3 regions of the Vibrio japonicus genome follow, and region 3 is predicted to be linked to each of the others. Evidence: predicted binding sites of a transcription regulator. Region 3 holds the regulator's gene; each other region holds the start of a gene.

Region 1 (10,275 bases), 130 kb from region 3:
TGAATTGCGATTCTTAGGCGTTGTGTTTGCATTGCGTTATCCCTGCGTAACTATTTGATATTTATAAATTTAAAACCATTAAAACTGAAAAACCCTCGGAAGATGTTGGTCTCCCGAGGGTTTTAAATCTGAATTTGTCGATTTTAACCTCCGGGAGTTTCCTGCCTCCCGGGTATGCGCACATCTCCCGAAAGACTAGATTGGGTGATGGTGATGATGAATGTTCATTACAAAATTGCGCATAACTATTTAAACTCTAGATGTATCTAACTGTTAACATCCACACTAACTAAGGTTCGTCTTTTTTTCAACATCTATTTTTATTTTTTCTGACATTTTTTCTAACTCATTGATTATTAATAGACAATTCGTATCTACCTCAACTCGTGCCGATGTTAAGATGCTTTCTACGCAACAGGCCCTTCCGTAATAGGTCCCTCCGCAGCAGCTCCCTCAAACTTCGTTTCATACCACTTTAAGCCAGATATAAAAAAGCTCCACCAATTGGCGGAGCTTTTGAATAAGTTAAAAGGTATTCAGTTTTATATTAAGCGTTCTGGCACGATGCTATTTTGGACTTTGACATCCAAGATAGAACAACACACACCACGATAAATGCCACTGTTGCCGCGCTAAACGACAATGCAATTGAAGCCGTCATACCAAGCGAAACAAAGCCAATACAAGACACCAACGCAACCGAAAGTGCATAAGGCAACTGAGTTGCTACATGGTCGATGTGGTTACAGCGCGCACCTGTCGAAGACAAAATCGTTGTATCTGAAATTGGAGAACAATGGTCGCCAAAAACAGAGCCAGCAAGAACAGCACTTAGCATAGGCAACATTAGAGCGATATCAGTCGCTGCCGCCATATCACCCGCAATAGGTAGCATGATGCCGAATGTACCCCATGAAGTACCTGTAGAAAATGCCATCAAACCAGACAACAGGAACAAGATAACTGGCAACCAATGTGGAGCGATATTGCCTTGCGCCATAGTAGAAAGGTATGCACCTGTCTTCATTTCGCCTATAACAGAGCCAATAGACCAGGCAAAGACTAAGATAAGGATCGCACCAAACATAGACTTAGCACCAATCCAAAGAGTGCGCGCAATCTCAACAAATGGAAGCCCTTGTTTAAGCACTGTTACCAACGCGACAAACAAGCCAACTAAACCACCGTAAATGAGTGACGCACCCACATCCGTATTTTCGAAAGCACCAAGTAATGCGAACTCTTTACCGTCTGCTACTAGCGCTTGTGCACCCGTGTAAAGCATCGACGCGACCGTAGCAATAATCAGAGTAACGATGGGTAACACCAAGTCCAATACTTTGCCTTTATCGCTTTCACGAATATCAAGCTCTTCGTTTAACTCATGCGCTTCTGGTGCATCGTTTTCTTGATCTTTATCGAAACCACGTCCTTGGGATGCCGCGATTTCATGTTCACGCATTTTGCCGATATCTAGGCCAAACCACGCGACCGCAAATACCATTAGCAGAGCAAAGACCGCATAATAGTTCATAGGAATTAAACGAACATAAGCACCGAGTGCTGAGTATTCCGTAATGCCATGAGACACCAAAATACCGCCGATGATAGTGATAATGTACGCGCCCCAACTAGAAGCTGGCATAAGCACACACATAGGAGCCGCAGTCGAGTCCAAAACGTACGCCAACTTTGCACGAGACACGTAAAAACGGTCAGTCACAGGGCGAGATATCGCACCAACGGCCAAGCTATTAAAGTAATCGTCGACAAAAATGAATACGCCTAAAAAAGCGGCTAAAAGTTTAGAACCACGTTTACTTTTTACACGAGACTGCGCCCATTCTGCGAAAGCGCGCGTACCACCAGACAATGTCAGTAAAGCTGTCATCATGCCGAGTAGTAATAAGAAGCCAACAATGCTCATATTCCAAGTATTGATGCCACCGTCTTCAACAAACACACTTGAAACGGTTGAACCAATATAACTTAGCGTATTCCCAACTGAGTAATCATTCAGCAGGATAGAGCCTAAAATAATACCGACGCCCAAAGAAATAAGAACGCGACGAGTAATGATCGCCAGACTTAGTGCCACGAGTGGAGGCAAAAGTGACAAAGGAGATGATGCAAAATCAATTAAATTCATGATCTTCAAAAACCAGTTATAAATGGTTAGAGATCTACTGCAGACTTATTGCCGTAAATTGAATTTCTAGCAATAGTATTGAACTTAGCGATGGGGAAGCGAACACGTCACCCAGCCCTACAGTAGCGCTCCATAGTTTTACAAATTATAGACTATGGCAGTGTTACCCCTATTCGAGAATAACCCCAGCGAGCGCTTTTGATATGGACACTCACTTCGGCGAGATAACCTTCCATACTTGCTCATTGGTATCACCCCAACAAGTATTACTCATTTATCCCGCGCCTCTACCGCGATTGATGAATTTTAAACCAAGTTAAAGTGATTTTAACAATGATTTAACCAACATATCGCATTAGGTGACGCTCATTGTACTTATCCAATTGGCCATTTCAATATTTCATTCTAATTTAATGTTAAAAACACTGAGCATTTTGCTAGCGTAAGTTTCCACACCCTTTGCATAGTCATCCAATCACTTATTGCCGATACGGCCAATTTCATACACTTAAAATTCGTTTGGGCTAAAACATATATATCATTAACGATATTCAACAGTATGCCCGAGATTGAATATCAAGAAATGTAATATTTATCAAAGATGAACAATCCTAATTATGAAACACACCGCTTAATAGCAATACAGAAATTAGGGGGATTGCATATATTTATATGTTGTTCGGTTTAATGATTAAATAAGCCATTTGAAGCATGACAAATTATATAAAGAAGAATTTATCTAAATTTACAGAGAAGAGATTGTAATATATAAATTTCGGGATTATTATCTAATGAATTAGCTTATCCTTATTTAGTGAGTACAAAACATGTCAGAACTAACAAAAACACTATTAAACATTCGTAGCTTGCGCGCATTTTCTCGCGAGCTAACTCTGGAGCAATTAGAAGAAGCTCTAGAAAAATTAACGACTGTTGTTGTGGAACGCCAAGAAGCGGAAGAAGAAGAGCGTGCGGCTCGTGCAGAACAAGAAGCTAAACTTGCTGCGATTGCAGATCAAATAACAAAAGACGGCATTGACGTTGATGCACTAATTAGCGCTCTTGCTGGTGATACTAAAACTAAGTCAAAATCTAAAGCTAAGCGTGCTCCTCGCCCAGCAAAATACAAATATGTAGATGCAAATGGCGACGAAAAGACTTGGACAGGTCAAGGCCGTACTCCATCTTCAATCCAAGAGCAACTAGATGCGGGTAAATCTCTAGATGATTTCCTAATCTAAAATAAATGCAAATTAATATTAAAGCACTTAAATCGGCGCTTTAATATTAAGACAAAAGCATTAGAACAAAAAGCCCGCATACGCGGGCTTTTTCATACCTTTTATTCTTAACGTTCCCAGTACGCTTCTTCCAAACTATCTTCGCGTTCTGGTAAGCCACGAGACAAACGTGGAGAGTGCTGGACTAATACTTCATAGCTCGCTCGATTCGAATATTTACATACTTGCGAGAATGAAGAGTAAGTTAAGAATGCATGAGCATGTTTGCTTGAGTTAGGCACGTTTTCTTTATGGTATTTATTCGCTGCCATATCATGCAACAGCGCCGATAATGCGGCATCTCCCGCACCATTAGTATTCTTAATTTTTTCCGGGCCACCCATATATGGAGAGATATGAGAATACACTTTGATTGGATTCTCACAGCCGTTTTTAGATGCCGGGCGGCTAAATTCATAACGGTTAAATTCAGCAATACTACCTGGTAGCAGTGGTAAAGAAGTGACTCGTTTTGCGGTGTCTTCTGTATATCCGGCCATAAATAGACCAACTGGGCCCGCTGTACATAATACAAGATCAACCCACTCTAACGCTTTATCAGAAGCAGCCAGTGGATCCGTTTCCCCTGTTAATGCTTCAGCTTCATCTTCATTCATCGCAACCACAGAAACATGATCACGTAAAAAAGCTTGCCAATATTCTGGATCATCCTTAATCACAAACTTAGTACCCAGTGTTAATACCACTGGCACATCGTATTTCTTTGCATATTCAATCGCTCTCATTGTCGCTTCCGGCATTGGATCGCCTTCTTTACAACGCACTAAATAAGCGGTTAAAACTAATGCTGACGCGCTTTCAAATATCTTCTCTGGAATACTTTCTGGTTGAAGTTGGTTCATTTGTCCTTCACTAATTGCGAAAGTACGCTCACCATCTTCAGTAATCAGTGCAAAACAACGGCCAATGGCACCTTTGACACCCTGCAGATAATTCAAATCCATACGACTTGAGGTGTTGCACAAATAACGGTATCCGTAACTACCGATCTTAATATCTTGGCTCATTACACCTAAGAGCGTTGAACGGTCATCAGCAAGTACCGAATAATTGTGTAACGTATTGCCAATCGTTCCACCAGCATATTCATTGGTAATTAGGTTATTTTGCTTTAATTCAGTGTAAAGCGCTTCGGCCGTCTCATCGTCGATAACGAGTGAGTGCCCCTTACTCAGCTTATATTTCTCGATTAACTCCGAACCAACTTTCGCTTCAATATCCACCAATGTTTGGTCAATACCAATAATATGAGTGCGAGACATTTTTTTGCTTTCTTGTGATTGGCTGACGAGCGGATCACGCGCATGCACTGGAAAGTAGTGTTTCGATTTACGTTGGCCAGGAAATTTCATAACAAGGATTCTGAGTAAGGGATGAAAGGATGCCGGATTCTACATCGCACTTTTCAGTGCGGCAATATCCGGAATTATAGCAAACGTTTGCCATCAGCAAGAAAATGACAGGCTGATGGCATACTAAGAAATAAGAGGGATTTATTCCCCTTCCATAAAGCTTAAATCAGGCAATCTGTCTAAGTTTTCAGAGTAACGCTTCAGGTTAAATTCACCTTCGTTTTTCATTACATCAAAGATCTCAATGGCTACCGCGCACGCCATCATAGCAACGGCATCTTCTCGGCTTGTCCCTGTCATCATCAGACGCATCAACGTTTCTTTCACCTTGATAGGCGATCCATCTTCAAGCTGGTTTTCCACCACCTCAATAAGTTGCGCTTCTTCAAAGATCTGGTTTTCTTCACTCATTTTTTACTTCCGCATTAACTTGAATTTCGTCAACTATGCCACATATGGACAACCGATAGTGATAAAAGCTGATTATCATCGAACAAACGGGCAAAAGTTCAGCAGTTTCGAAGTGTGAGTTCGATCTCGGATCTGTCCCCTCGCCGGGCTTTCTGTTAGAATTTGCCTCCAGTTAATTTAAGTGGTGTTGAGTAATGTCTGAGAACTGTACTGACAACAGTAAAAAGAAAGTAATCGTCGGCATGTCGGGCGGTGTTGATTCATCGGTTTCTGCGTATCTTCTAAAGCAACAGGGCTACCAAGTCGAAGGCCTGTTTATGAAGAACTGGGAAGAGGATGACAACGAAGAATACTGTACAGCAGCAGAAGATCTAGCTGATGCTCAGGCAGTATGTGACAAGCTTGGCATCCACCTACATACTATTAACTTTGCTGCAGAATATTGGGACAACGTATTTGAGTACTTCCTTGCTGAATACAAAGCTGGCCGTACCCCAAACCCAGACATTCTTTGCAACAAAGAAATTAAATTTAAAGCATTCTTAGAGTTTGCAGATGAAGTGCTAGACGCAGACTACATCGCAATGGGTCACTACGTACGTCGTACTTTCCCAGAGAATGGTGAAAAGCCACAAATGCTACGTGGCCTAGACGGTAACAAAGACCAAAGTTACTTCTTATATACACTTAGCAGTGAGCAAATCGCACGCAGCCTATTCCCTGTGGGTGAACTAGAAAAACCTGAAGTTCGTCGCATAGCAGAAGAACAAGATCTAATTACGGCTAAGAAGAAAGATTCGACTGGTATTTGTTTTATCGGTGAGCGCAAATTTACTGACTTCTTGTCTCGCTATCTTCCTGCTCAACCAGGTAAAATTGAAACACCTGAAGGTAAAGTCATTGGTGAACATCAAGGTTTGATGTACCACACGCTAGGCCAGCGCAAAGGTCTGCACATTGGCGGTACCAAAGGTGGCGGCGGTAATGAAGACCCGTGGTACGTTGCGGACAAAGATCTTAAACGCAATGTGTTGATCGCTGTTCAAGGCGCTGACCACCCACTGCTAAAATCACAAGGTTTGATCGCTTCGCAACTCCATTGGGTAGACCGCACAGTAATTAAAGAACCTGTGCAGTGCACCGTAAAAACACGTTACCGTCAAACCGATATTCCATGTACTATCATCCCAATCGATGATGAGAACATTAAAGTGATTTTTGATGAGCCTCAGGTAGCGGTAACACCGGGACAATCGGCCGTATTTTATAGTGGTGATGTTTGCCTAGGTGGCGGCATTATCGAACAACGCATTTAACTTCATCGTCTATTAGGAGTATTACTACGTGGCTAACACACTCTACGACCGCACTATCGCATTTGCAGGAATTTGCCAGGCTGTTGCATTGGTTCAACAGGTAGCGAAAAACGGTCACTGTGATAATGACGCGTTCGAAACTTCCCTAAAAGCGATTTTGAATACTAACCCGAGTAATACGGTCAGCGTTTACGGTCGAGAATCTGACCTAAAACTTGGCCTTGAGTGTCTGGTAAAAGGTATTGATAGTACGCCAACTGGCAGTGAAGTGACTCGCTACATTATTAGCCTGATGGCATTAGAGCGTAAACTGAGTTCGCGCAATGATGCTATGTCTCAACTTGGTGACCGCATTCAAATGCTAGAACGTCAACTTCAGCATTTCGATCTGCTTGATGAACAGATGATCAGCAACCTAGCCAGTGTTTACCTTGATGTTATCAGCCCTATTGGCCCGCGCATTCAAGTCACAGGCACTCCGTCCGTTCTACAGCAAACCAGCAATCAGCACAAAGTACGTGCCCTACTCCTTTCAGGCATCCGTAGCGCAGTGTTGTGGCGTCAAGTGGGCGGTAAACGTCGTCACTTGATTTTTGGACGTAAAAAAATGGTTGAACAGGCGCAAATCCTGCTCGCCCGAATGTAGACATTCATCCAGTAGCTCGCGCCTTGTCGCGAGCTCATTTTTTTGATTCAAATAACTTTCGCGCAAACGTTTGCGCAATATTCGTGACAATTGCCACTGTTATTGGTATAAAGCTCACGAAATTTAGAAACTCAATTCAGGAGAACACCATGGAACTGTCAGCATTGACTGCTGTTTCACCAGTAGACGGCCGTTACGGAAGTAAAACAATTGCACTACGCAGCATCTTTAGCGAGTTTGGCCTACTAAAGTACCGCTCTATCGTTGAAATCCGTTGGCTACAAAAACTAGCAGCGACAGACGCGATCAAGGAAGTACCAGCATTCAGTGCAGAAGCAAACCAGTTCCTAGATGATCTAGCGGCAAACTTCAGTGAAGAAGACGCACTTCGCATCAAAGAGATCGAGCGCACGACTAACCACGACGTAAAAGCGGTTGAATACTTCCTGAAAGAGAAAGTAGCAGGCGTACCTGAACTGCACGCGGTAAACGAGTTCATCCACTTTGCGTGTACTTCTGAAGACATTAACAACACCTCTCACGCGCTAATGCTTAAAGAAGCACGTGAAACGGTTATCCTGCCTGAGATCCGCAACCTAATTGACGCGATAAAAGCATTGGCAGTGGAATACCGCGACATTCCACTTCTATCTCGTACACACGGTCAGCCAGCGTCTCCATCAACAATGGGTAAAGAGATGGCGAACGTGGCGTACCGCATGGAACGTCAATACAAGCAAATCGAGAACGTTGAGATCCTAGCGAAAATCAACGGCGCAGTAGGTAACTACAACGCTCACCTATCGGCTTACCCTGAACTAGACTGGCACCAGTTCTCTGAAGAGTTCATCACTGAATCTCTAGGCGTGACTTGGAACCCTTACACAACTCAAATCGAGCCTCACGACTACATCGCTGAGCTATTTGACGCGGTTGCACGTTTCAACACTATCCTAATCGACTTCGATCGTGACGTTTGGGGTTACATCGCTCTTGGTCACTTCAAGCAAAAAACGATTGCTGGCGAAATCGGCTCTTCAACAATGCCGCATAAAGTAAACCCAATCGACTTCGAAAACTCTGAAGGTAACCTTGGTCTAGCAAACGCAGTATTCGGCCACCTAGCGCAAAAACTGCCTATCTCTCGCTGGCAACGTGACCTAACTGACTCAACAGTTCTACGTAACCTAGGTGTTGGTGTTGGTTACGCGATCATCGCTTACACTTCAACGCTAAAAGGCATCAGCAAGCTAGAAGTTAACCGCGAAGCGCTACTGAAAGAACTGGACCAAAACTGGGAAGTACTTGCAGAGCCAGTACAAACGGTTATGCGTCGTTACGGTATCGACAAGCCTTACGAGAAGCTAAAAGAGCTAACTCGTGGTAAGCGTGTAGACGGCGAAGCAATGCGTAACTTCATCGACGGTCTTGAGCTTCCTGAGCACGAGAAAGCACGCTTGAAAGAAATGACGCCAGCTAACTACATCGGTCAAGCAATCGAGCTGACTGACAAGCTGTAAGAGCAAGTTTCTGATTTGTAAAAGGCTGATGTGAACCATCAGCCTATTTTATTTCTTCTGCTCTATTTCTTCTGGAAAAATAGAGTTATCTTGCCGACCTCAACCCCAAATTTGTTGATACTGGTAATATTAAACACGTGCTTATCGTCCTGACGATAAAGCCAATCATCAAAACTCACTACCACAGTAGAATCTTCGAGTTTTAATTCGAAGTCGTACTGCCACTGCAGAGCGTTACCGACTTCCCTCCCCTTCGCTACGCCAATAATATCATCCGCTACACCTTGATATTCACTGTCGTTAAAACGGGTGATTTTCCACACTCGCTGATCCACTTCTCCATCGTTAAATACGAAATCTTCTGTGAGCGTTAAAGTATCATTGTCAATCGTTCCAACAATATCGACTTCAAATCGGCGGGTTTGCTTGCCTGAATAATCTTGAACCATTCCCCAAGCCGTCACTTCACCATTGAAATAGTCAAACAAATCAAACGTCGGCTGACTGGATTGGTAATCCTCAAGATCGCTAGAACAGCCGCTAATTGCCAGCGCTAAACAAACGCTAAACGAACATATCAGCCTCCTCATTATTTTTCTCCTATCAATTGGTCTCGTAGTTTCGGGTATTGAGTTTGGGGCGAAAGCCAGATGGCAAGGAAGGCATCGTTGAGGCTCTCATCTTCAATCACACCGATTTGCTCAACGCCGCCGGAATCTTGGTAGTAAAAGTGGCCAGTTTGCCCATCAGTAACGTAAGCGAGCCGCTGACCTTTCTTGATATCAGGGAAGATACCCTCAAGCTGAAAAAGCCATTGTTTCCGTCTTGACTGCGAATAACCTAACTTTTCCCATTGTTCTTCTGTTGCATCAATGAGCTGCGATCGTGAGATATCACGCTGATAATGAATCGACAGTGCCAGAGGATGTGGGGTAATGTCGTCGGTTTGCTCATAAACACCTGTGGGTGTTAAGAGTCTGGATTGGTAAATATCAAAAAACAGAACGCTCAGCTGCGCTTGGCCTACTGTCCTCCAGTATTTCCATTCAGCGGTCGAACTGCCCACCGAAGCATATCCATAGCTGGCAAACAGGACCATAAGTGTTGTACTAAGCGTAATGAGTAGGTTTCGAGCCTTCATAACCGTATACCTTTCGAATCAACCAAAACATCATCGCCCACTCGACGAAAACAATTAAGCCGGTCATACCTACTGTTAGGGTGAAATTGACGGCAGAAAGTTTCTCTCCAGCAATGTAGCTCAGTGCTCCTCCAGCACCACCTAAAATCGTTATCAACCATGTTGGAAGCACCTTAAGCTTTTGCACTAGAAAGTATGCGTACCACAGAAACACTAGCCACAAAGAGGCAAGCCAAACAGGTATGCCCTCAGAATCAAACTCAAATAATCCGGCATATGAGTTAACACAGTCTAATGCGATGCCAACACCTGCAAGCAACACTAAGCGTTCAAGTTTGATCGGATCCCGCACCTGGCTATACAGCAAGGTCAACACGGCGAGAAATGCCGTCAACCACTGCAGTTGTTGGTTACCTATCACGGCGATAAACCAAACCAG
Region 2 (10,275 bases), 1.2 Mb from region 3:
ATAAGCAGTTTATTCAGCAAGGTCAAGTGAATGAACAGTGCCAAAAGCTTCAGACAATGACAGGCGTCGGACCATTAATTTCAAGCATCCTCTGTGTGGTGCTTGGTGATGGAAAAAGCTTTAAAAACGGTCGCCACTTTGCCGCGTGGTGTGGCCTTGTACCGAAGCAGCATTCCACAGGTGATAGGGCTCGCTTGTTAGGCATAAGTAAGCGGGGAAATGCCTACCTACGAACCCAACTTATCAATGGTGCAAGAAGTGCTTTGAAGCATGCAAAGAGCAAAGATGACAGGCTGAGTATCTGGGCAGTAAATTTAGAAATGCGAGCAGGGTTTAACAAAGCTTGTGTAGCCCTGGCCAATAAGATGGCAAGAATTGCTTGGGCAATGGTCAGTAAGCAAGAAGTTTACAAAACCCAAGCAGCCTAATAACTATAAACCAGCAATAGAAAACTAGAGGTTCCTTTTCAACAAATTGCTAAAGAAACAATATGATGATTGAAGGCTCATAACCACCTAGCTCTAATCAGGTTATACCAAGGGCTCCTTGAAGCCGTGGCGATTGATATGAAAGCTAGGTTCGGATATCCATCAAGGCGGGTTAATTTGATACCCAAAGCCGAATATATGGGAGCAATTGAGTATCAGAAGTTGTCACATTGTCTCTTGCAATAAGAGAGGGTCCATATATGGTATAACTACCTATCGAAAAGCCATACCTTGTTCTCCAAAATTTTCCCACGTTATTTATGACATAAAAAAGCCAGCATAGTTGCTGGCCTTAAAATAAAGTAATGAGGTTAAAGGATGTGTTCTCTTACTTCTGGATCTTTGCGATCTAAGTAGTGAATAGATTTAATTCTGCGAATAGTGCGGCAACGACCGCGGATCAGTAGAGTTTCTGTTGTCGCTATGTTGCCTTGTCGCGATATACCTTCGAGTAGATCGCCTTTAGTGATACCTGTTGCCGAGAAGATAACGTTGTCGCTACGAGCCATATCTTCCATCTTGAGGACTACATTTGCCTCAACCCCCATTTCCGCACAGCGTTTTAGCTCAGCAGTACCGTAAATTCTATTTTCCTCTGTGTCCCCTTTTACTTCGTGTCGAGGAAGAAGGCGACCGTGCATATCACCATCTAGTGCACGTATAACAGCAGCAGATACAACACCCTCTGGTGCACCACCAATACAATACATAGCATCTACTTCACTGTCTGGCATACAAGTCAGAATTGAAGCGGCGACATCGCCATCAGGTACCGCAAATACACGAACTCCCATTGCTTGCATCTCTTTGATGACTAGGTCATGGCGCGGTTTAGCTAAAGTGATCACTACGAGTGTGTCTAGACTTTTGTTTAACGCTTTAGCAATGTTCTCTAGGTTTTCTTTAAGTGGTTTGTTGAGGTCAATACATCCTTTTGCCCCTGGTCCTACGACAAGCTTTTCCATGTACATATCTGGTGCTTTAAGGAAGCTATCCTTTTCGCCAGCAGCTAGTACAGCTAGAGCATTTGATTGCCCCATCGCAGTCATACGAGTGCCTTCTATTGGGTCTACAGCAATATCGACAGCGTCGCCACCTAAGCCAACACTTTCACCAATATAAAGCATCGGCGCATCATCAATTTCGCCTTCACCAATTACAATCTCACCACTGATGTCAGTTTTGTTGAGTAGTGCACGCATGACTTCTACCGCTGCACCGTCAGCAGCGTTTTTATCACCTCTGCCAAGCCATTTATAGCCTGCCAGTGCAGCACCTTCTGTTACCCTTGAAAATGCCATTGCTAAATCGCGTTTCATGATGACTCCAAAATAGGAAAAAATAAAAACGGCAGAATTCTAACACAACGAAAGGTAAACGTTTGCTATTTTGAGCGAATGGACTTGAACTCGATCAAAACCGTGTTTAAATATTGATGAAAGAAGCGTTCAATTAGGTTTCGTCAAGATAATGTTAAACTGTGATGTTTTTTTGACCGAATGGTGCAAAATATCGAATATAGGGCGTGTCTATAATTCTCTGGCTGAGTAGAATGAAGATATAGAGTGAAGACTTCTTCACATTAAGCGAATAACTAAAGGTAGGCGACAATGTCTTTTGAAGTACTAGAAAAATTAGAAGCGAAAATCCAAACTGCGGTTGATACGATTGCACTTCTTCAAATGGAAGTGGAAGAGCTAAAAGAAGAGAAAGAAAAGCTTTCAGCGGAAGCAACTGAACTTCGTGCAAGCCGTGAAGAGTTAGAGAGCAAGGCGCAGCAGATGCAGCAAGAGCACTCTGCATGGCAGGAGCGTATCCGTAGCCTACTTGGTAAAATGGACGAAGTAGAATAATCTATTCGCTTAGTAAAAAGGTTGGCCAATGCCAACCTTTTTCGTTTCTATGGATAGCCTAACATTTTTCTTTTGTTGGGCGGACACCTAATGTATGGCAAAGAGCGTATGTCATTTCTGCGCGGTTTAGGGTGTAGAAGTGAAAGTCTTTTACACCTTCACGGCTAAGTACTCGTATCATATCGATAGCTTGGCTTGCACCAACAAGCTGGCGTGTTGTTGGGTCGTCGTCAAGGCCTTCAAATTGCTTAGCCATCCAGCTAGGAATTCTGACGTTGTTTTGTGCGGCAAAACGAGAAGCTTGCTTAAAGTTCGATACCGGAAGGATACCAGGTACAATTTCCACATCGATGCCCGCTGCTACGCAGCGATCGCGAAAACGTAGGTAGCTTTCTACATCGAAGAAAAACTGGGTGATTGCACGATTAGCACCTGCGTCTACTTTGCGCTTCAGGTTTAGAAGATCGGCTTGTGCACTTTTCGCTTCAGGATGAACCTCTGGGAAAGCCGCCACAGAGATATCGAAATCATGACGAGATTTTAAAAGCTCTACAAGGTCAGACGCATACATATCGGGCTTGCCGCCACCTGGTGGGATGTCGCCACGCAGGGCAACGATATTTTCAATACCATTACCCCAGTAATCATCTGCAATTTGAATCAGCTCTTCACGGCTAGCGTCAATACACGTTAGGTGAGGGGCGGCAACCAGCCCGGTTTCGGTCTTTATCTCTTTGATGATGGAATGAGTACGGTCACGCTCTCCTGAGTTTGCGCCGTAAGTGACTGAAACAAACTTTGGCTTTAGAGTTTTAAGACGGTGTACTGAACTCCACAATGTCTCTTCCATTTTTTCATTGCTTGGCGGAAAAAATTCAAATGAAACATTTATGTTGTCAGAAAAATCAGCAATATTCTGGTTTAAAGCGTCAATATGACCAGCGTGTGTGTATCCCATCTTACTCTCTCCCTGTGGTAGCCCTGCCCACAAATGTCTTAATCCTTGTGTTGACGTTTAGACGTCTATATGTCCACAGAATGAATTGAATACGATTTAATGTCAACAGTGTGATTATGAATTTTTCTCAAGTTGATTATGAGACATATTTGAGTTGAGGTTGGGTGTGCTAATCAGAAACGGCTTAATACAATATACTCTTTACTAAGCCGTTGATTACAATTGTTAAAAAATCATAGGAAGCTTGAGAGCAGGTTCAGATCTGATTGAATAGCTCCTGACGTCACCTCTCTACCAGCCCCTGGGCCGCGAATCACTAAAGGGTTGTCTTTGTACCATTTACTTTCAATAGCGAAGATATTGTCACATGGGAGAAGATTCGCTAGCGCATGCTCTTTACTTAATGCCTCAACTCCAACTGTGGCTTTGCCATTTTTCTCCAGGCGCGCGACATAGCGTAGGACTTTATCTTCACGCTGCGCTTTCGCTAATCGCTCTGCAAGCAGTTCACTGAGTCGTTGGCTTTTATCTAGGAAGTCGTCCAAGGAGATTCCTGTCAGATCTTCAGGCACTAGGCTTTCAACCTTTACAGATTCGGGCTCTAGGTTGAGTCCGGCCTCTCTTGCTAATATCACCAGCTTACGCATAACGTCAGAACCATCAAGATCGTGACGTGGATCAGGTTCGGTTAAGCCTTGTTGCCATGCCAAATCGATTAACTCGGCAAACGGTACAGAGCCGTCATACTGTTGGAATAACCAAGAGAGTGTTCCAGAAAAAATGCCTGATAGCGCTTGAATTTCATCGCCACTCTCGCGCAAGTCTCTGACTGTATGGTTAATAGGAAGTCCAGCTCCAACTGTTGCGTTGTATAACCAATAGCGGTTGATTTTAGAGAAGGCATCTTGAACTTGGTGGTAGTAGTGACTCGGAGCTGAGCCAGCGACTTTGTTCGCCGAGATTAAATGCATCCCTTGCTCTGCTATTTCTAAATATCTTTCGGCTAAATCCTTACTCGCTGTTACATCTAGAACAACGACATCGTCGTAGCCTTGAACGGAGCCAAGTTTTTTAATCCACTCACCTTCACTGTATGCAATAGATTCATCATCAAAGCGGTCGCTAACGGTTGATGGGTCTATACCTTCTGAGTTAAACCAGTAAGTTTGGCTGTCTACGACAGAGATAAGTTCGAAACTCATGCCTCGACGCTTCTCAAGCTCTGATTTCTGTTCGGCAAACAATGTCAGCCAGCTAGAGCCAATATTGCCTTTACCGCATAGTGCGATACCTATGCGTTTTTGAGCTTGGAACAATTGACTATGAATCGATGCAACCAGAGTAGCGGTGTCGGTTCGTCTAAGCACTGCGATAAGGCTGAGTCCCGATGGAGATTCTGAAACAAACTCAACGGGTGCAGCTTTCAGCTTTTGGTAGAAGCCATAGCAATGGTTGGCATTTTTCGTTACGCCTGCGCCAACAACGGCGACAAGGGAATAACCTTCTTTGAGCTTGATTTCAGCTTCAATCGCTGCATCTTGTAGATACTCTAACGCTCCGCCGGCAATCTCTGCCGTATATGCAAGTCTTAAGCTGTGTTTATCTTTTTGGACTTCATAGGTCAGCGGTTCTAGTTGCGCGCGTTTAAGGTTCGCAAGCACTTCTTTTTCTAGTCGATCGAAGTCGTGGCCCGATGCAAAAATGAGCTTTACAATTAATACTTCATCAAGTGAAGAAATAATCTTTGCACCGCGTCCAGATGCTAATACTCTTTCAATACGGCTAGAGCCAGATTCTGGTGCATAGCTACAACGTAGGTGTAGATCCATAGAACTTTGCGCGACGGGCTGTAATGTTCGGCTGTGCAATACAGGCGCGGCCAGTCGTGCTAGTTCGCTCGCTTCATCAAGTCGAAGTAGAGGCAACAAACATGCATCCGACACTATGCGAGGATCTGCACTAAACACACCTTCTACGTCACTCCAAATCGTCACACGTGAGACTTCCGCTAACGCACCGATCACTGTTGCAGAATAGTCAGAGCCATTACGGCCGAGTAGCACCGTTTGCCCTGCAGCGTTTTGAGCCATAAACCCGGTAATTACGATTCTATGATGAGCATGCTGAGCAAGTACTTCTTTAGCCAGTGGATACGAAGTACCGTAATCGACCTCTGGCTGCGCACCGGATTCCGCACGTAAGAAAGCGCGTGCATCTTGACTGACAGCAGGCAACTCAGATTGCATCAGTAGTGCGGCTAATAGGCGAGAGGACCATACTTCACCGTGTCCTAATACTGCTGCTTTTTGAGCGTTGGTAAGAGGGGCGGTTAACTCACCTAACGTTGAAAACTCATCGTGCAATGCAGCAAGTAATGCTTCTTTTTTTTCATCTTCGATAAGTTCATCGACTAGTGATAGTTGGAACTGCCTGAGAGATTGCAAAACTTCGTGAGCGATTCGTCCATCTTTGTTCAGCGCATCTAAGAACTCCAATAATCGATTCGTTGTTTTTCCTGCTGCAGAGACAACGATAAGATCTTCAGTATTTGAGTATTCTTTTAGGATGTTGACGACTCGGCGGTAGCACTCAGGATCGGCTAGGCTACTACCTCCAAACTTGTGAAGCTGACGGGCTAAGGTCATTAGATACTCTCCTTAGCAATAAGGAAGGCTTGCTCTAGATCTGAGATAAGATCTTCTGCGTCTTCCAAGCCTACAGACAGGCGCAAGAGCAATTGTGAAACGCCAGCCTCAGCAAGCGCCTCTTCACCCATCGCACGATGCGTCATAGATGCAGGATGGCAGATAAGGCTTTCTACGCCACCTAAAGACTCAGCTAAAGAGAATAGCTCTAATTTTTCTACGAAGACTTTCAGTTGCTCAAAACTGCCAGAAAATTCGAAGCTAAGCATGGAACCAAATCCAGATTGCTGTTTTTTCGCGATATCGTGCCCAGGGTGCTCTGGGAGGCTAGGGTGGTAGATCGTACCAACAAGCTCTTGGTCTTTAAGGAAGTTCAGGATCTGCGCAGAGCTTTCTTCATGTACACGCATACGGGCACCCAATGTACGGATACCACGTAAAGTCATGTAGCTATCAAAAGGAGTACCTGTCGCACCGATACAGTTTCCCCACCATGAAAGTTCTTCCGCGTGTTCTTCTGTTTTGGTGACGATGACACCACCGATCACATCAGAATGGCCATTAATGTATTTTGTCGTTGAGTGAATAACAAAGTCTGCACCAAGCTCTAAAGGTTTTTGGAATACAGGTGTCAAAAACGTATTGTCTACTGCTACCAAAGCGCCGATTTTTTTCGCTTGGGTACATATTTTCTCAATGTCGACCACGCGAACAAGTGGGTTAGAGGGGGTTTCTAGAAGAACAAGCTTAGGCTTTTGTGCCAAAGCGTCAGACAATGCCTGCTCATCTGATTGATCGATAAACAGAACTTTAAAATCACCTTTCTGAGCGCGTGTATTAAACAAGCGGTAGGTCCCACCGTAGCAGTCATGTGGTGCGACAATCAGATCATCTGGACCAAGAAATGCGGATACCCAAAGGTTGAGTGCTGACGTTCCGCAATTTGTAACCACGGCTCCTTTGCCTGATTCTAACTCGTATAGTGCCGTTTCAAGTAATCCTCTGTTGGGGTTACCTGAACGGGTGTAGTCATATGTTGGGACTTCTCCAAACGCAGGAAATCCATAGTTGGTCGAAAGATAAATTGGGGGGACAACAGCATGATGTTGTGTGTCTGACTCGATACCAGTACGTACCGCGATTGTGGCTGGCTTGCGGGCGCTCATAAGTGTTTCCTTTCGCACAGTGGTGACAACTTGCAGGGATTACGCTATATCTGTGTTAGATAGAGATAATCCAGTTCCATACTTAGATACTTTACTTATCATCCTTTGAGACGTCAACACTTCTGGACGTCCATATGTCTTTGCTTATGGCCATAAATCCCGCTAAAATTACGCCTTCTGATTTTTATCCATCAAAAATTATTAAAGGTGCGCAATGGCAGACTGGAATGGCGAATACATTAGCCCGTACGCTGAACATGGAAAGAAAAGTGAACAAGTAAAAAAAATTACTGTTTCGATTCCACTGAAAGTATTAAAGGTACTCACTGACGAGCGTACACGCCGTCAGATTAACAATCTACGCCATGCGACAAATAGTGAGCTATTGTGCGAAGCATTTCTACATGCCTACACTGGCCAGCCACTTCCGACGGATGAAGATCTACGTAAAGACCGCCCAGATGATATCCCTGCAGAAGTGAAGCGTCTGATGACGGAAATGGGCATTGAGTTCGAAGCGTTTGACGAAGAATAAAAATCTCTTGTCACATAGAGTGTCGAGAGCAGAAAAGCAGTAACAAACGCACCATTATTTTCGCTGATGCTGGCTACCGTGAGATAAAAAAGCCGCTGATTGATATCAGCGGCTTTTGTTTGAGAGTAGGAAATTAACCTTCCATGTATCCTTCAGGCATTTCGATACGAGCGACACCTGAATCAACGGCCGCTTGCGCGACGGCTTTAGCTACGCGCGGAAGTAAACGAGAGTCCATAGGCTTTGGAATGATGTAGCCAGGACCGAATTCTAGGCTATCCACGCCTGCTGCTTTTAACACTTCAGCTGGAACGTCTTCTTTCGCTAGCTGACGAATTGCTTCAACCGCTGCCAGTTTCATTTCATCATTAATTTCACTAGCACGAACATCCAATGCCCCGCGGAAGATGAATGGGAAACAAAGAACGTTATTGACTTGGTTAGGGTAATCACTGCGGCCAGTACCCATGATGAGGTCATTGCGGACTTCATGTGCAAGTTCTGGTTTGATCTCTGGATCTGGGTTAGAACACGCAAACACAATAGGCTTATCGGCCATGAGTTTTAGTGCTTCTGGTGGTAATAGGTTTGGACCTGATACACCAAGGAATAGGTCTGCGCCTTCGATTACGTCTTCAAGAGTGCGTTTATCTGTATTGTTGGCAAAGAGTTGCTTGTATTCATTTAGGTCGTCGCGACGAGTGTGGATAACGCCTTTGCGGTCAAGCATGTAGATTTTTTCACGCATAGCGCCACACTTAATCAGTAGCTCCATACATGCGACAGCGGCTGCACCCGCGCCCAAACAAACAATGGTTGTTTCTTCAAGCTTTTTACCTTGCAGCTCAATTGCGTTCAACATACCTGCTGCAGTGACGATAGCTGTGCCGTGTTGATCATCGTGGAAAACAGGCACGTCACAGCGTTCAATAAGCTGTTTTTCAATCTCAAAGCAATCAGGTGCTTTGATATCTTCTAAGTTAATACCACCAAAAGTGTCTGCGATGTTTGCTACTGTATCAACAAACTCGTCAATAGTGCGGTGCTTTACTTGAATATCAATAGAATCTAAGCCGGCAAAACGTTTGAACAGAAGTGCTTTACCTTCCATAACAGGCTTAGATGCCATTGGACCTAAATTACCTAAACCAAGAATTGCGGTACCGTTAGAGATAACAGCGACCATATTGCCTTTGGCAGTGTATTTGTAAATATTCTCTGGATTTTGCGCGATTTCACGAACTGGCTCAGCGACACCTGGGCTGTATGCCAGTGCCAGATCACCAGCTGTTTCTGCTGGAGTGGTGAGCTCAACTGAAATTTTACCCGCCGTTGGGTATGCATGATAGTCAAGTGCTTGCTGGCGGAATTGTTCTTCAGGGGATAATTCTTCGCGATTGTCTTCTGACATGGATGTGGGTACTCATTAATAATTATAAGGAAAGGGGAAATCCATTTTAGAGTAACTAAGTCAAGCTGCAAAGGTTGTAATGCGACGGATAATCACAAAATATTGGAATTGACTGGAGATAAGACCAGATAGGGAGAGATGCCTCTGAATATGACAATCATTGTCATCATAAACTGCTGTTTTAAAGTCAGAAATAAAAAAGGACGCCGTAGCGTCCTTTTTAAATTTGCTTACAAAGAAGAGATTACTTCTTGCTTGATAGAGCACCGAAACGCTTGTTGAAGCGATCAACACGGCCGCCTGTATCAACGATACGTTGCTTACCAGTGTAGAATGGGTGACATTTGTCACAAACGTCTAGGTGGATAGAATCTTTCGCTAGAGTTGAGTTGAACTCGAAAGAGTTACCACAAGAACAAGTCGCTTTGATTGCTTTGTATTCTGGGTGGATACCAGTTTTCATGGGAGAACCTCTAAATATAGGCCGCGTCGCTATCCGAGTCTTAGCCGGACACCACACGTAGTTAATAAAATTATCTTGGATACCGCTGCTCAAAAAGCAAGCCATATCACTAAGGCGCGATATATTAATGAATACACTGGCTAGGATCAACCTATTTACCGCAGAAAGTGATACTTTTTTGTCCATTTCTAACCAACGGTCTTGAAAGCGGGCTTTGCAATAAAGCGCATTGGATGAGGCTTTTACGCCTCTTGCTTTTCCCTTAGACTAATTATGTTCATTTTCCTCACTTCCAATGGCTTGTATGCGACCAAAGATTGCCCGAGTAGCTTTACCTGTTCCACTTGATAAACAATTTGATTACCTCATTCCTCCGCATCTGTTTCCGATTATCGGCGGCCGTGTTTCTGTGCCTTTTGGACGCCAAACGCTGGTGGGAATTGTGACTGCATTGGTGAATCATTCGGAGTTCAGCGAAGCGCAACTAAAGTCAATTAAGCAAGTGTTAGACAATCAGCCAGTTTGGCCTGAAAGTCTTTATCAACTTTTACAATGGTGCAGTCAGTTTTATCAGTATCCGTTGGGAGAAACGTTACTCAATGCGATGCCAAGTGCTTTACGCAAAGGGAAAGACGCTGACTTTGCTGCATTAGTAGAATGGCAACTGACAGAGGCGGGGCGAGATCAGTTCATGATTGGTTTTGGTCGAGCAGTGAAACAGGCGAAAGTGATGCACATGCTCGAAGTAGGCCCAGT
Region 3 (10,275 bases):
AAACCGCAGCATTGCGTGCTAAGAAGCGTTGTCCAATCTGTGAAACCGCGATGGATGCTTACTTAATTGATGATAAGCGTAAACTGCACGTTTGTGGTAACAACCCGAACTGTGAAGGCTACGTTGTCGAACATGGTGAGTACAAAGTCAAAGGTTACGATGGCCCAGTTGTTGAGTGTGACAAATGTGGCAGTGACATGGTGCTTAAAAATGGTCGTTTCGGTAAATACATGGATTGCACCAGCGAAACATGTAAGAACACGCGTAAAATTTTGAAGAACGGTGAAGTTGCACCACCAAAAGAAGATCCTGTACACCTACCTGAACTTCCATGTGAAAACTCAGACGCGTATTTTGTTCTACGTGATGGTGCTTCGGGTCTGTTCTTGGCTGCGAGTACTTTCCCTAAATCACGTGAGACTCGCGCTCCGTTAGTAGAGGAACTCGTTAGGTTTAAAGATCGTCTTTCACCGAAGTTCCACTACTTGACCGAAGCGCCGCAGAAAGACCCGGATGGTCTTCCTATGGTGGTGCGTTTTAGCCGTAAATCTAAAGAGAACTATGTACGCTCTGAAATTGACGGCAAACCATCAGGCTATACGGCGCTTTATGTGGACGGAAAATGGGAAGTGACCGATAAGCGTAAAAAACCTGTCAAAAAGTAGAAATATGAATGAAAAAAGCAGCTGAAATGGCTGCTTTTTTATTGCCCTTCAGCTTGCCGCTAAAAGTTATGCCAAGTTTGTGCTCACTTGGATCCCCATGCAGAACACCCTCTGCGTCGCTATTTAGTAAGATTATTGTATGCCCGTTCCAAGATTCTGTGAGCAATATCAGGGTCAGTAAAACTAAATGGCTATAGCACTATAAGTATCGTGTAAATCAAATTGTAATCTTCCTGAAATACGATAACTTATCAATCAGTCTTTTGGTTTGCCATGCAAGGCAGAAGGCGGCTTTATTAACTTGTTGCCATGGCCGTCCTTAGCAAATTTAGGATGCTAAAGAGATACGTATAAGCCCCCCAAAATACTTATACGATATAAAAAAGAATATGGAGAGAACTATATGGCTGGTGTTTTAGGTATGATCCTTGCTGGTGGAGAAGGCTCACGCTTACGTCCATTAACAGAATCTCGTAGTAAACCCTCGGTACCATTCGGTGGAAGTTACCGTCTTATTGATTTCGCGCTTAATAACTTTATTAATGCGGACTTAATGCGCATTTACGTCCTCACTCAATTTAAGTCCCAGTCGTTGTTTCATCACTTGAAAAAAGGGTGGAACATTAGTGGTCTCACAGACAGATTTATCGATCCAATTCCAGCGCAAATGCGTACTGGGAAGCGTTGGTATGAAGGGACTGCTGACGCTATTTATCAAAACTTAGGCTTTATGAAACTCGCAGAGCCTGAGCAGGTTTGTATCTTTGGCTCTGATCACATCTACAAGATGGACATCAAGCAAATGCTGACGTTCCATAAAAACAAACAAGCATCTCTTACCGTTTCTGCGCTTCGCATGCCACTTTCTGAAGCATCTCAATTTGGAGTGATTGAAGTTGATGCTGAGGGAAAAATGATTGGCTTTGAAGAAAAACCAGCCAATCCGAAATCCATTCCAGGTGATCCAGAGCACGCGCTTGTATCCATGGGGAACTATATTTTTGAAGCTCAGAAGCTATTTGATGAGTTAGTCGAAGACGCAGATAATCCAGATTCATCGCACGACTTTGGTCACGACATTATTCCAAAAATGTACCCTAAAGGAGATGTGTTTGTTTATGACTTCAGCTCCAACACCATCCCAGGAGAAAGGGAAGAGGTGTACTGGCGCGATGTAGGTACAATTGATGCCTATTGGGAAGCTCATATGGACTTACTGGGAGAAGACAGTGTCTTTTCTCTATATAACCGTAAATGGCCGCTTCACACGTATTACCCACCTTTACCACCAGCAACGTTTACAGACTCTTCTAACGGTCGAGTTCAGATCATTGATAGCCTAGTATGTAATGGAAGTTATATACGTGGGTCTCGTATTGAAAAGTCTGTGCTAGGTTTCCGTAGTAACATTGCGTCTGCTTGTGACATTAGCGAAAGTATTCTGCTAGGGGATGTTAAAGTCGGTGCGGGGTGTGTGCTTAGACGTGTCATCATCGACAAAGACGCCGATATCGCGCCGGGCACGCAAATTGGTGTCAACTTGACCGAAGATAAAAAACGCTACCATGTCTCTGACAACGGGATTGTGGTTATTCCAAAAGGAGCACGCGTTGGCTACTGAGAATTTATCTATCCTCTTTGTAGCATCAGAAGTTGAAGGTTTGATCAAAAGCGGTGGCTTGGCAGATGTTGCCAAGGCACTGCCTGAAGCACTCCTTGAACTCAAATATGATGTTCGAATTACTCTCCCTGCGTATCAAAAAATATCAGGCATTGAAAATGCGCCTGTCATTTTAGAAACCAAACTCTCTCATTGGCCTCATACTGAGTATCGCGTACGAGAGTTAAGTGTTGCTGGTGTACCGGTTTACGCCATTGATTGCCCTCAATATTTCGACCGTCCTGAAATGTATGCTGAAAATAATCAAGCATACGATGACAACGGTGAGCGTTTCGCGTTTTTCAGCACCGCATGTTTGGATATGCTGCCAAAACTCAACTTTAAGCCAGAGATAGTGCATGCCAATGACTGGCATACCGGTCTTGTCCCATTTTTGCTCAAGCATCGTTATGCGCATGATGCTTTTTATGCAGAAATGAAGAGCGTGTTATCCGTGCATAACTCGGTATTTAAAGGGGTATTTAGCTACGATGAATTACAGTGTATTTCGGAGTTTCATGGCAGATACGCACCTGATGCGGCAGTGAGCCTAACCCATATATCGATGCTTAAGGCTGGCGTATTAAACGCAGACAAAATTAACGCTGTGAGCCCTACCTACGCCGAAGAGTTGAAAACAGAATTGGGGAGCCATGGCATGGCGGCTGAATTTCAGGCCCGTGCTGACGATCTCGTTGGTATCCTGAATGGCTGTGATTACTCTTCGTGGAACCCTGAAACTGATACTCTGATACCTGCCAATTACAGTGCTGACCTCGACAGTATGGTGAAAGGCAAAGCGGAATGTAAGCGTAGCTTGCAAGAAAGAGCTGGGCTGGACATTAAAGACGTCGCGGTATACGGCATGGTTTGCCGACTGACTAACCAGAAAGGTGTTCATTATCTACTGCCGATTCTTTCGAGGTTTCTAAAGTACAACCTACAATTGGTGATTGTTGGGACGGGTGAACCCGCACTAGCTCATAAGCTAAGAGAGATGGAAGCGCTGCATCCGGATAATTTTAAGTTTATTGAAGCTTACGATAACGGTTTAGCGCATTTGGTTGAGGCTGGATCAGATTTCTTCCTTATGCCATCGGAATTTGAGCCGTGTGGTTTAAATCAGATCTACAGCATGGCTTACGGCACGTTACCCATTGTTCGTGGGGTCGGTGGACTCAAAGACAGTGTGAACGATTACGATGAACATCCGGATGTCGCGACTGGGTTTGTCTTCATGGAGCCCGAACCGATGGACTTACTACTGACACTTCAGCGTTCTTTGCTGCTTTATGCACAACAACCTGAAGAATTCAGACGTGTTCAGCTCCATGCAATGCAACAAAACTTCTGTTGGAACAAAGCGGCTACGGAATATGTTTCGCTCTACCGCCAGGCAATTTAAGACCAGAAAAATAGAGTAAAGGCGTCAATTGACGCCTTTTTTCGTTATGAGACGGGATAAAGGGCAAGAATTGATATAAGCTGAATTTCAACGAGTCGACTTTGTGGTAGTCTTCTTGTCCTTCAATCAATCAGTTACACCATCAAATCGACGTTATGAGTTCTACACTGCTTTTTCACAAAACTTATCTGCACCCGACAAGTAAAGAATGGGTTGTGTTTGTGCATGGGGCAGGTGGAAGTTCTTCAATTTGGTTTAAGCAGATTAAAGCCTACAAGCAACACTTCAATCTACTTTTGTTGGATCTGAGAGGGCATGGGAAATCCAACCAATTGCTCAAAGAGTTGATTTCAAGTCGCTATACATTCAAAGAGGTGACCCAAGATATTCTTAAAGTCTTGGACCATCTTAAGATTTCATCTGCGCATTTTGTTGGCATGTCTTTAGGAACCATTATTGTCAGAAACGTCGCGGAGCTAGCCTCGGAGCGCGTTAAGTCAATGGTGCTAGGCGGCGCTGTAACGCGATTTAACATGCGTTCACAGTTTTTGGTACGTGTGGGTGACCTTTGTAAGCACATCGTGCCATACATGTGGCTGTACAGCTTATTCGCGTACATTGTCATGCCACAACGCGCTCAAAAAGAGTCGCGCCACCTGTTTATCCGAGAAGCCAAAAAACTGTGTCAGAATGAATTTAAACGTTGGTACATTCTCACCACTGAAGTGAATCCTCTCATGCGCTATTTCAAAGAGCGAGAGTTGCCTATCCCAACGCTTTACCTGATGGGGGAGTTAGACTACATGTTTATCAAACCCGTGAAAGAGATGGTGGCCGTGCACAATCGCAGCCAACTGTTGGAGATCCCAAATTGTGGCCATGTGTGCAACGTGGAGCGAGCGGATGAATTTAATCAGCACTCTATCGATTTCATAAAACAGCAAATTAGATCGGCGTAGCTTACTTATTATTCATTTACCCATTAAATGGGTGAGACGGCACCGCAATTCCAGCAGACACCGAACTGAGCTTCATTCCTTTCACCGCAACCATTGCATACCCAAGCATTCCCAATCGTAGGTGTTTGGTATTGTAAGATGACTTCTTGAGCTATACCCAATTGATGCTTATCTAAAAGCCAAACATAGGGTTCGCTGTGTTCACCAAAGGGGATTTCCCCCTGTAGTCCAAAAATACCTTCACCTCTTACCTCGCATTCAACACCATGAGATTTAAGAAGTTCGCAAACAATGTGAGCTTCAGGTGGGGTATTTGCGGTGAACACTTTCATTAAGACTGACCATTGTAGGAATGCGGGGATTTAAGTTTGGCCATTAGCCACTTCACAATAATAGGAAATAAACCCAGCAATGCAAAAGAGGCCAAAACAGAAGGAGAAACGATTCCCGACAGTGTGTCGATTTGAGCGAGTTGTGTTCCGGCGTTTAGGTAAACCGCCGTTCCAGGTAACATTCCAAGTTGGCTGACCAGATAGTAGCGGCTGACTGATATTGGCGTCAGACCCATAAGCAAGTTGATCAGGAAAAAAGGAAACACTGGAATGAGTCGCAGCGAGAAGAGATAGAACGCGCCATCACGCTCAACACCTTGATTAATCGCTTGGAGCTTGTTACCAAATTTGCTTTGAACCCACTCTCGAAGCAAAAAGCGGCTGCTCAAAAACGCCAAGGTTGCGCCAATGGTGCTGGCAAATGACACTAGGAATAAACTCACCCAAAAGCCGAAAAGTGCAGCGCCTAATAGGGTAACGACGGCGGCACCGGGTATTGAGAATGCTGTAATTGCCACATAAGCGAGAAAGTAAACCAACGCTGCCAGTGCAAAGTTTGCATTGATAAAATCGTCTAACGCAATTTGCTGGGCTTTGGCATTGTCGAGTGTCAGATACTGGCCGAAATTTGTCGCTAAGAAAATGATCAGGCCAAGCAGTATTAAGCCAAGGATCCACTTTTTATTCATTACCAAGTCCTACTTCATTGCTTACTTTGCTAATTATTCATGTCGTCTTGACTTAAACGACATGAAAGTGACATATCTGATAAGAACGCCTAAGTGGATAAAAAATTCCCTTAAAAAAACAAAGTCAGCACAGGGCTGACTTTTCTATATCTAATGAGGCTTACTTTCCCAGCATACTCAGCAGTTCTTGCCTGCGGCTTTGGGGGATAACCGACCAATGCGTTCCATTTATAGCGCCTTCTAAAGCCCATAACAGTTCCACATTGAGCTCGGACGTCTGTGTCGATTGAATTGCTCTAAAAGCCTCAACCGAACCTGCGTTTTTCAACGACTCGACATCACTGATGCCGGCTTTTTTCAACATGCGCTCTGTTGCAAGGCGCAAATTAGGCAAGTCTTTTAATCGAGTTGGCTTTGCTTCTGCTTGAATCTGTTTATCTTGCTTCGCTGCTTCAAGTGCGTCTTGGGCCATAGCTAAAGTGCGTTGCTCATCATTGGACCAATCCTCTGTCAATGCAAAATATTTGGTCACTACGGGGAAGCCACGCTTTTTATAAACATATGGGTCAAGCCCGATTTCTTTGCATCGTTTTGCAAGTTCGTCATCGGCCCTTATATGAAGTTTGTCGTTTACTACAAGTGCAAACATAGTGTCATCGGCAAATATGCCGAAACCACCAAACATTGAGCGGGAGTGAATTTTCCCCAGTCGCTCAAATAGCCTCATAGAGTCTTTAAGTATTGGTTTATCCATGCTGTGTTTTCTCGGTGTATATGTATACGCCACCAATTCAGGTCCGAGAGAGTAGCAAAATATTGCATACATTATGTCAGTAAGGCGTCATACAAGTGCATATTCCACTAAGTTTTGTGAAACGCCAACGGAACGCTGCTTCTGAGGAAGAGCCGACATCTTGTGGATGAAGAATCCATTGTATTGCATTTGCATTTTGCCATCGGCAACCCCGCTACCATACATATACATACTTAGGCCGGTGGCTTTGCGTCCTATCTTTTCAGAGTAGTTTGCCCTGTGCGTGGCTCTAATCGAACTTTCAGAGGATAAATAAAAATCGTTCAAATTATCATGGGGAGATGAGCTAAATGTGATCTTAGTTCCGAGGTGATTAGGTAGTTGTGCATTTAACCACCATCAATCAAAGGGTTAAATGCACAAAAAGGTTATTTATTCAGATTTTGCACGGTGCATCGTTCAACGATTTCTGGATGCATTTCAAAAACGCGTTTTTCGTGTTCTTTGTCTTTGATGCGCTCTAACAGAATTTCGAAAGCATTTTTACCTACACGGCGCTTTGGTTGGTGTACGGTGGTTAACGGAGGAGAGAAATATTCAGCCAGTTCTATGTTGTCGTAACCAATAACAGACATGTCTTCGGGAATACGGATCCCTTTTTGCTGCAGTCTGCTCATTAGGCCAAGTGCCATCGTATCGTTGAAACAAAACACTGCCGTAGGTTTTTTGTCCATTGCTGCGATTTTATCCGCTGCCAGTACTGCGGTATCACATTCGAAGTTACCTTCCAGTATCCAATCTTCTTCAACGTTGAGATTCGCTTCACTCATTGCGCGTCGATAACCAGCAATACGCTCTTGGCACGCTAACTTTTCAAAATGTCCACTTAGGCACGCAATATCCGTGTGACCGTGGTCGATCAAGTATTTCGTTGCTAGGTAGCCACCTTCTTCTGAATTATCGATGATCTTGTCAGCCTGAGAGCTTTCCGGACCCCAATCCATGATGACTTTTGGAATATCTTTGTGACGCTCAAGCATTTCGCTGAGTTCTTCAGTAAGATCAGAACACATAACAAGAATGCCATCGACGCGTTTTTCAGCCAGCATGCGGATGTAGTCACGTTGCTTTTCGTAGATGCCGCCCGTATTACACAGGATCAGCGTGTAGCCTTGACGGTAACAATAGCTTTCAACGCCATCGATCACTTCTGAGAAGAATAAGTTTGTTGACTGAGTCACCAGCATGCCAATGGTACGAGTCGTGTTGCATTTTAAGCTACGAGCAACCGCACTAGGCGCGTAATTAAGCTCTTTGACTGCTTCCATTACTTTTTCTTGAGTAGCTTCAGCAACAAAGCGTGTTTTATTAATTACATGTGAAACCGTTGTTGTTGACACACCGGCTAAGCGGGCAACGTCTTTAATAGTGGCCATAAAGTTCTGTCCTGTCGATTACTGCCACAGAAGTATATTCAAGTTTAGAATAATTTGGCAGAAAGTATCAGAAACACAAAAACCGCTTTGTTAGCGGTTTGTATTCATTTCGATCATTGTTATCGTTTGCGGACACAATTTTAGACTGCAAACCTTTTAAGAGCAAATAAAAGGTTTGCGTATCAGGGAGAAACCTACAAAAACAGAATCGCCTTTATTCTTTACCTTGTAGGTAGCGGCAATCTAATTCTAGGAAGGAAACAAGTAATTGTACGATAGACGCGTAGAAGCCAAATTTATCCAAAGACTGGCACTTTTGGGAAAACTGAGGTGTCCAGCTTAATAGATGCTGGTGGATAAGCTGTGCTTGCTCGGTTAGGGCGTTATCTAATTCATGCTCTTTCTCTAACTTGTTGGAAAGTATGATTAAGTTGCCTAAAAAGTCCAATTCAATTGCGATGTGATCAGCAGGTTCATTCAGGCTCTTGTCCACTTCAATATCGTAGGAGCGCATTAAATCTTCCATCTCTTTTGCTGGCTTATCGTTCAAAAGACCGGATTTTCCAATGTAAATAGAGGCATAAGGAAGTGCGGAATCTCTGTCTGATTTTAAAAAGAGATCGCAAAAGTCAGCAGCAAGCTCTAGCTGTGCGTCTTCTCTGTCTAAAAGACGATTTAGGGAATCCACGACTTTTGTAACAGCAGGTTTCAGCGACTCATTTTCGCCAAGTCCTGACAGGAAAGAACGAATTTCTACTGAATGATATTGCTCCAGACTCTCTTGCGTTAACTCTCTTGCCAAAAGGCTAGACAGCCACCAGTAGATTTCCGCGCGTTTTTCATTGAATGCTTTGATTTCTTGCATTAGCTGAGACTCCTAAGATAACTGCCAGGTAGTCTACATAATAAAAATGAACAGCGGTAATGGTGATTATGTCGATTTAAGTCTAAATATTAAGGATAGTAAACAGGTAAGCGGGTTTTGTTTTGAATCAATAAAAAACCATCTTTCGTAAATTTAAAGTGACAAATACTAGAAATGTTACTAGTTATGAATAGAATACAGATCAATATGAAGACCAAAGCAAATAAGTGGTGTAAATGAGTTATCACGTACTAGTTGTAGAAGATGACGCAGTCACTCGCAGCAAGCTCGTTGGGTATTTTCAGAATGAAGGTTACCAGGTGAGTGAGGCCCAAAGCGGTGAGGAAATGCGCGAATCGCTACAAAATAATGCCATAGAAAATAATGCGATAGATTTGGTGATGCTAGATATCAATCTCCCAGGTGAAGATGGCTTGATGCTCACTCGTGAACTTCGCAGTAAATCAGACATTGGGATTATCCTGGTAACAGGACGCACGGATAGCATCGATAAAATTGTTGGTTTGGAAATGGGAGCCGATGATTACGTCACGAAGCCGTTTGAGCTTAGAGAACTTTTGGTTCGCGTAAAAAACCTATTGTGGCGAATTTCCAATACGCGCAATGCTTCAGGCTCTACGGTTCAAACTAAGCAAGATGAGCATGTGGTTCGTTTCGGTGAGTGGACTTTCGACATACAGCGACGCGCGTTAAGTCATGCCGGTGAGCCAGTCAAATTGACTAAAGCGGAGTATGAATTGCTGGTTGCTTTGTCTTCACACCCTAAGCAGGTGTTAAGCCGAGAACGTATTTTAAACATGATCAGCCACCGGGTGGACGCGCCTAACGATCGCACAATCGATGTTTTGATTCGCCGCATGCGCGCTAAGATGGAGTTTGATCCTAAGAATCCACAAATCTTTGTTACGGTTCACGGTGAAGGGTACATGTTCGCCGGAGACTAAAACTCAATAAAAAAATACCGAGGCTTTCACCTCGGTATTTTTTATCCTTCGTTTTCCGTCGCTAAAGGCTTTTCTGGGGTAGATACCCAATCACGAAGTGATTGCCAGATACGGCCAAGTGTTTCATGCCAGTAGCGCTCAGTTTGCTCTAAGTACTTGGCTTTAGGTGTGTACTTCTCCCAAGCCTGAGTGACATTTTGAAACGCGAGATAGTTTGTTGGTGCTGGGTAAGGATCTAACCCAGCAGCGTGAAACTCATTAAGAGCTCGCTCCATATGACTCGCTGACGTCACCAATACGAGCTTTTTATAGCTAACAAATGCGGCGGCTTGGCGAGCTTCTTCCCAAGTGTCTTTTGCTGTTTCGAGAAGAATAATGTCCGATTTAGCGACCCCCAGTTCTAACGCAACCTGACCCATCATACGAGCATTGCTAACTTCTGCCCCCCCAGCGTAGCCGGAGAGAATGAGTTTTGCCCCCGGATATAGGCGCATAACACGAATCCCCTCGGCCAAGCGCATTAGCCCTGCGCGGCTTAGCTGTGA

What was found. The regulator PurR, encoded in region 3, represses purine synthesis genes. The targets are predictions, from matches to a motif close to TNANGNAAACGTTTNCNTNA.
Region 1: the regulator PurR is predicted to act here: its motif matches at 4,878-4,897, upstream of NP165_RS07845 (inosine/guanosine kinase).
Region 2: the regulator PurR is predicted to act here: its motif matches at 1,858-1,877, upstream of glpX (class II fructose-bisphosphatase).

The regions. Positions count from the first base shown of each region.
Region 1 is NZ_CP102096.1:1,648,553-1,658,827, forward strand. Features, by position in the region: gene hisG (ATP phosphoribosyltransferase) at 1-32, opposite strand, end outside; His leader region at 84-220, opposite strand; gene tet(35) (tetracycline efflux Na+/H+ antiporter family transporter Tet(35)) at 548-2,149, opposite strand; lysine riboswitch at 2,265-2,447, opposite strand; gene NP165_RS07840 (H-NS histone family protein) at 2,977-3,390, shown strand; gene NP165_RS07845 (inosine/guanosine kinase) at 3,498-4,802, opposite strand; gene NP165_RS07850 (hypothetical protein) at 4,944-5,213, opposite strand; gene mnmA (tRNA 2-thiouridine(34) synthase MnmA) at 5,408-6,529, shown strand; gene hflD (high frequency lysogenization protein HflD) at 6,558-7,175, shown strand; gene purB (adenylosuccinate lyase) at 7,325-8,695, shown strand; gene NP165_RS07870 (DUF3833 domain-containing protein) at 8,758-9,285, opposite strand; gene NP165_RS07875 (chalcone isomerase family protein) at 9,285-9,836, opposite strand; gene NP165_RS07880 (DUF2878 domain-containing protein) at 9,805-10,275, opposite strand, start outside.
Region 2 is NZ_CP102096.1:178,780-189,054, forward strand. Features, by position in the region: partial or broken gene NP165_RS00880 (IS110 family RNA-guided transposase) at 1-428, shown strand, start outside; gene glpX (class II fructose-bisphosphatase) at 800-1,807, opposite strand; gene zapB (cell division protein ZapB) at 2,099-2,341, shown strand; gene metF (methylenetetrahydrofolate reductase) at 2,400-3,299, opposite strand; gene NP165_RS00900 (bifunctional aspartate kinase/homoserine dehydrogenase II) at 3,533-5,944, opposite strand; gene NP165_RS00905 (O-succinylhomoserine (thiol)-lyase) at 5,944-7,110, opposite strand; gene metJ (met regulon transcriptional regulator MetJ) at 7,325-7,645, shown strand; gene NP165_RS00915 (malic enzyme-like NAD(P)-binding protein) at 7,779-9,056, opposite strand; gene rpmE (50S ribosomal protein L31) at 9,301-9,519, opposite strand; gene priA (primosomal protein N') at 9,824-10,275, shown strand, end outside.
Region 3 is NZ_CP102096.1:1,774,151-1,784,425, reverse strand. Features, by position in the region: gene topA (type I DNA topoisomerase) at 1-665, shown strand, start outside; gene glgC (glucose-1-phosphate adenylyltransferase) at 1,069-2,286, shown strand; gene glgA (glycogen synthase GlgA) at 2,276-3,730, shown strand; gene NP165_RS08420 (alpha/beta fold hydrolase) at 3,886-4,689, shown strand; gene NP165_RS08415 (putative signal transducing protein) at 4,713-5,021, opposite strand; gene NP165_RS08410 (TVP38/TMEM64 family protein) at 5,021-5,710, opposite strand; gene NP165_RS08405 (TfoX/Sxy family DNA transformation protein) at 5,871-6,464, opposite strand; cyclic di-GMP riboswitch class I at 6,666-6,751, opposite strand; gene purR (HTH-type transcriptional repressor PurR) at 6,893-7,900, opposite strand; gene torD (molecular chaperone TorD) at 8,115-8,765, opposite strand; gene torR (two-component system response regulator TorR) at 9,002-9,730, shown strand; gene elyC (envelope biogenesis factor ElyC) at 9,772-10,275, opposite strand, start outside.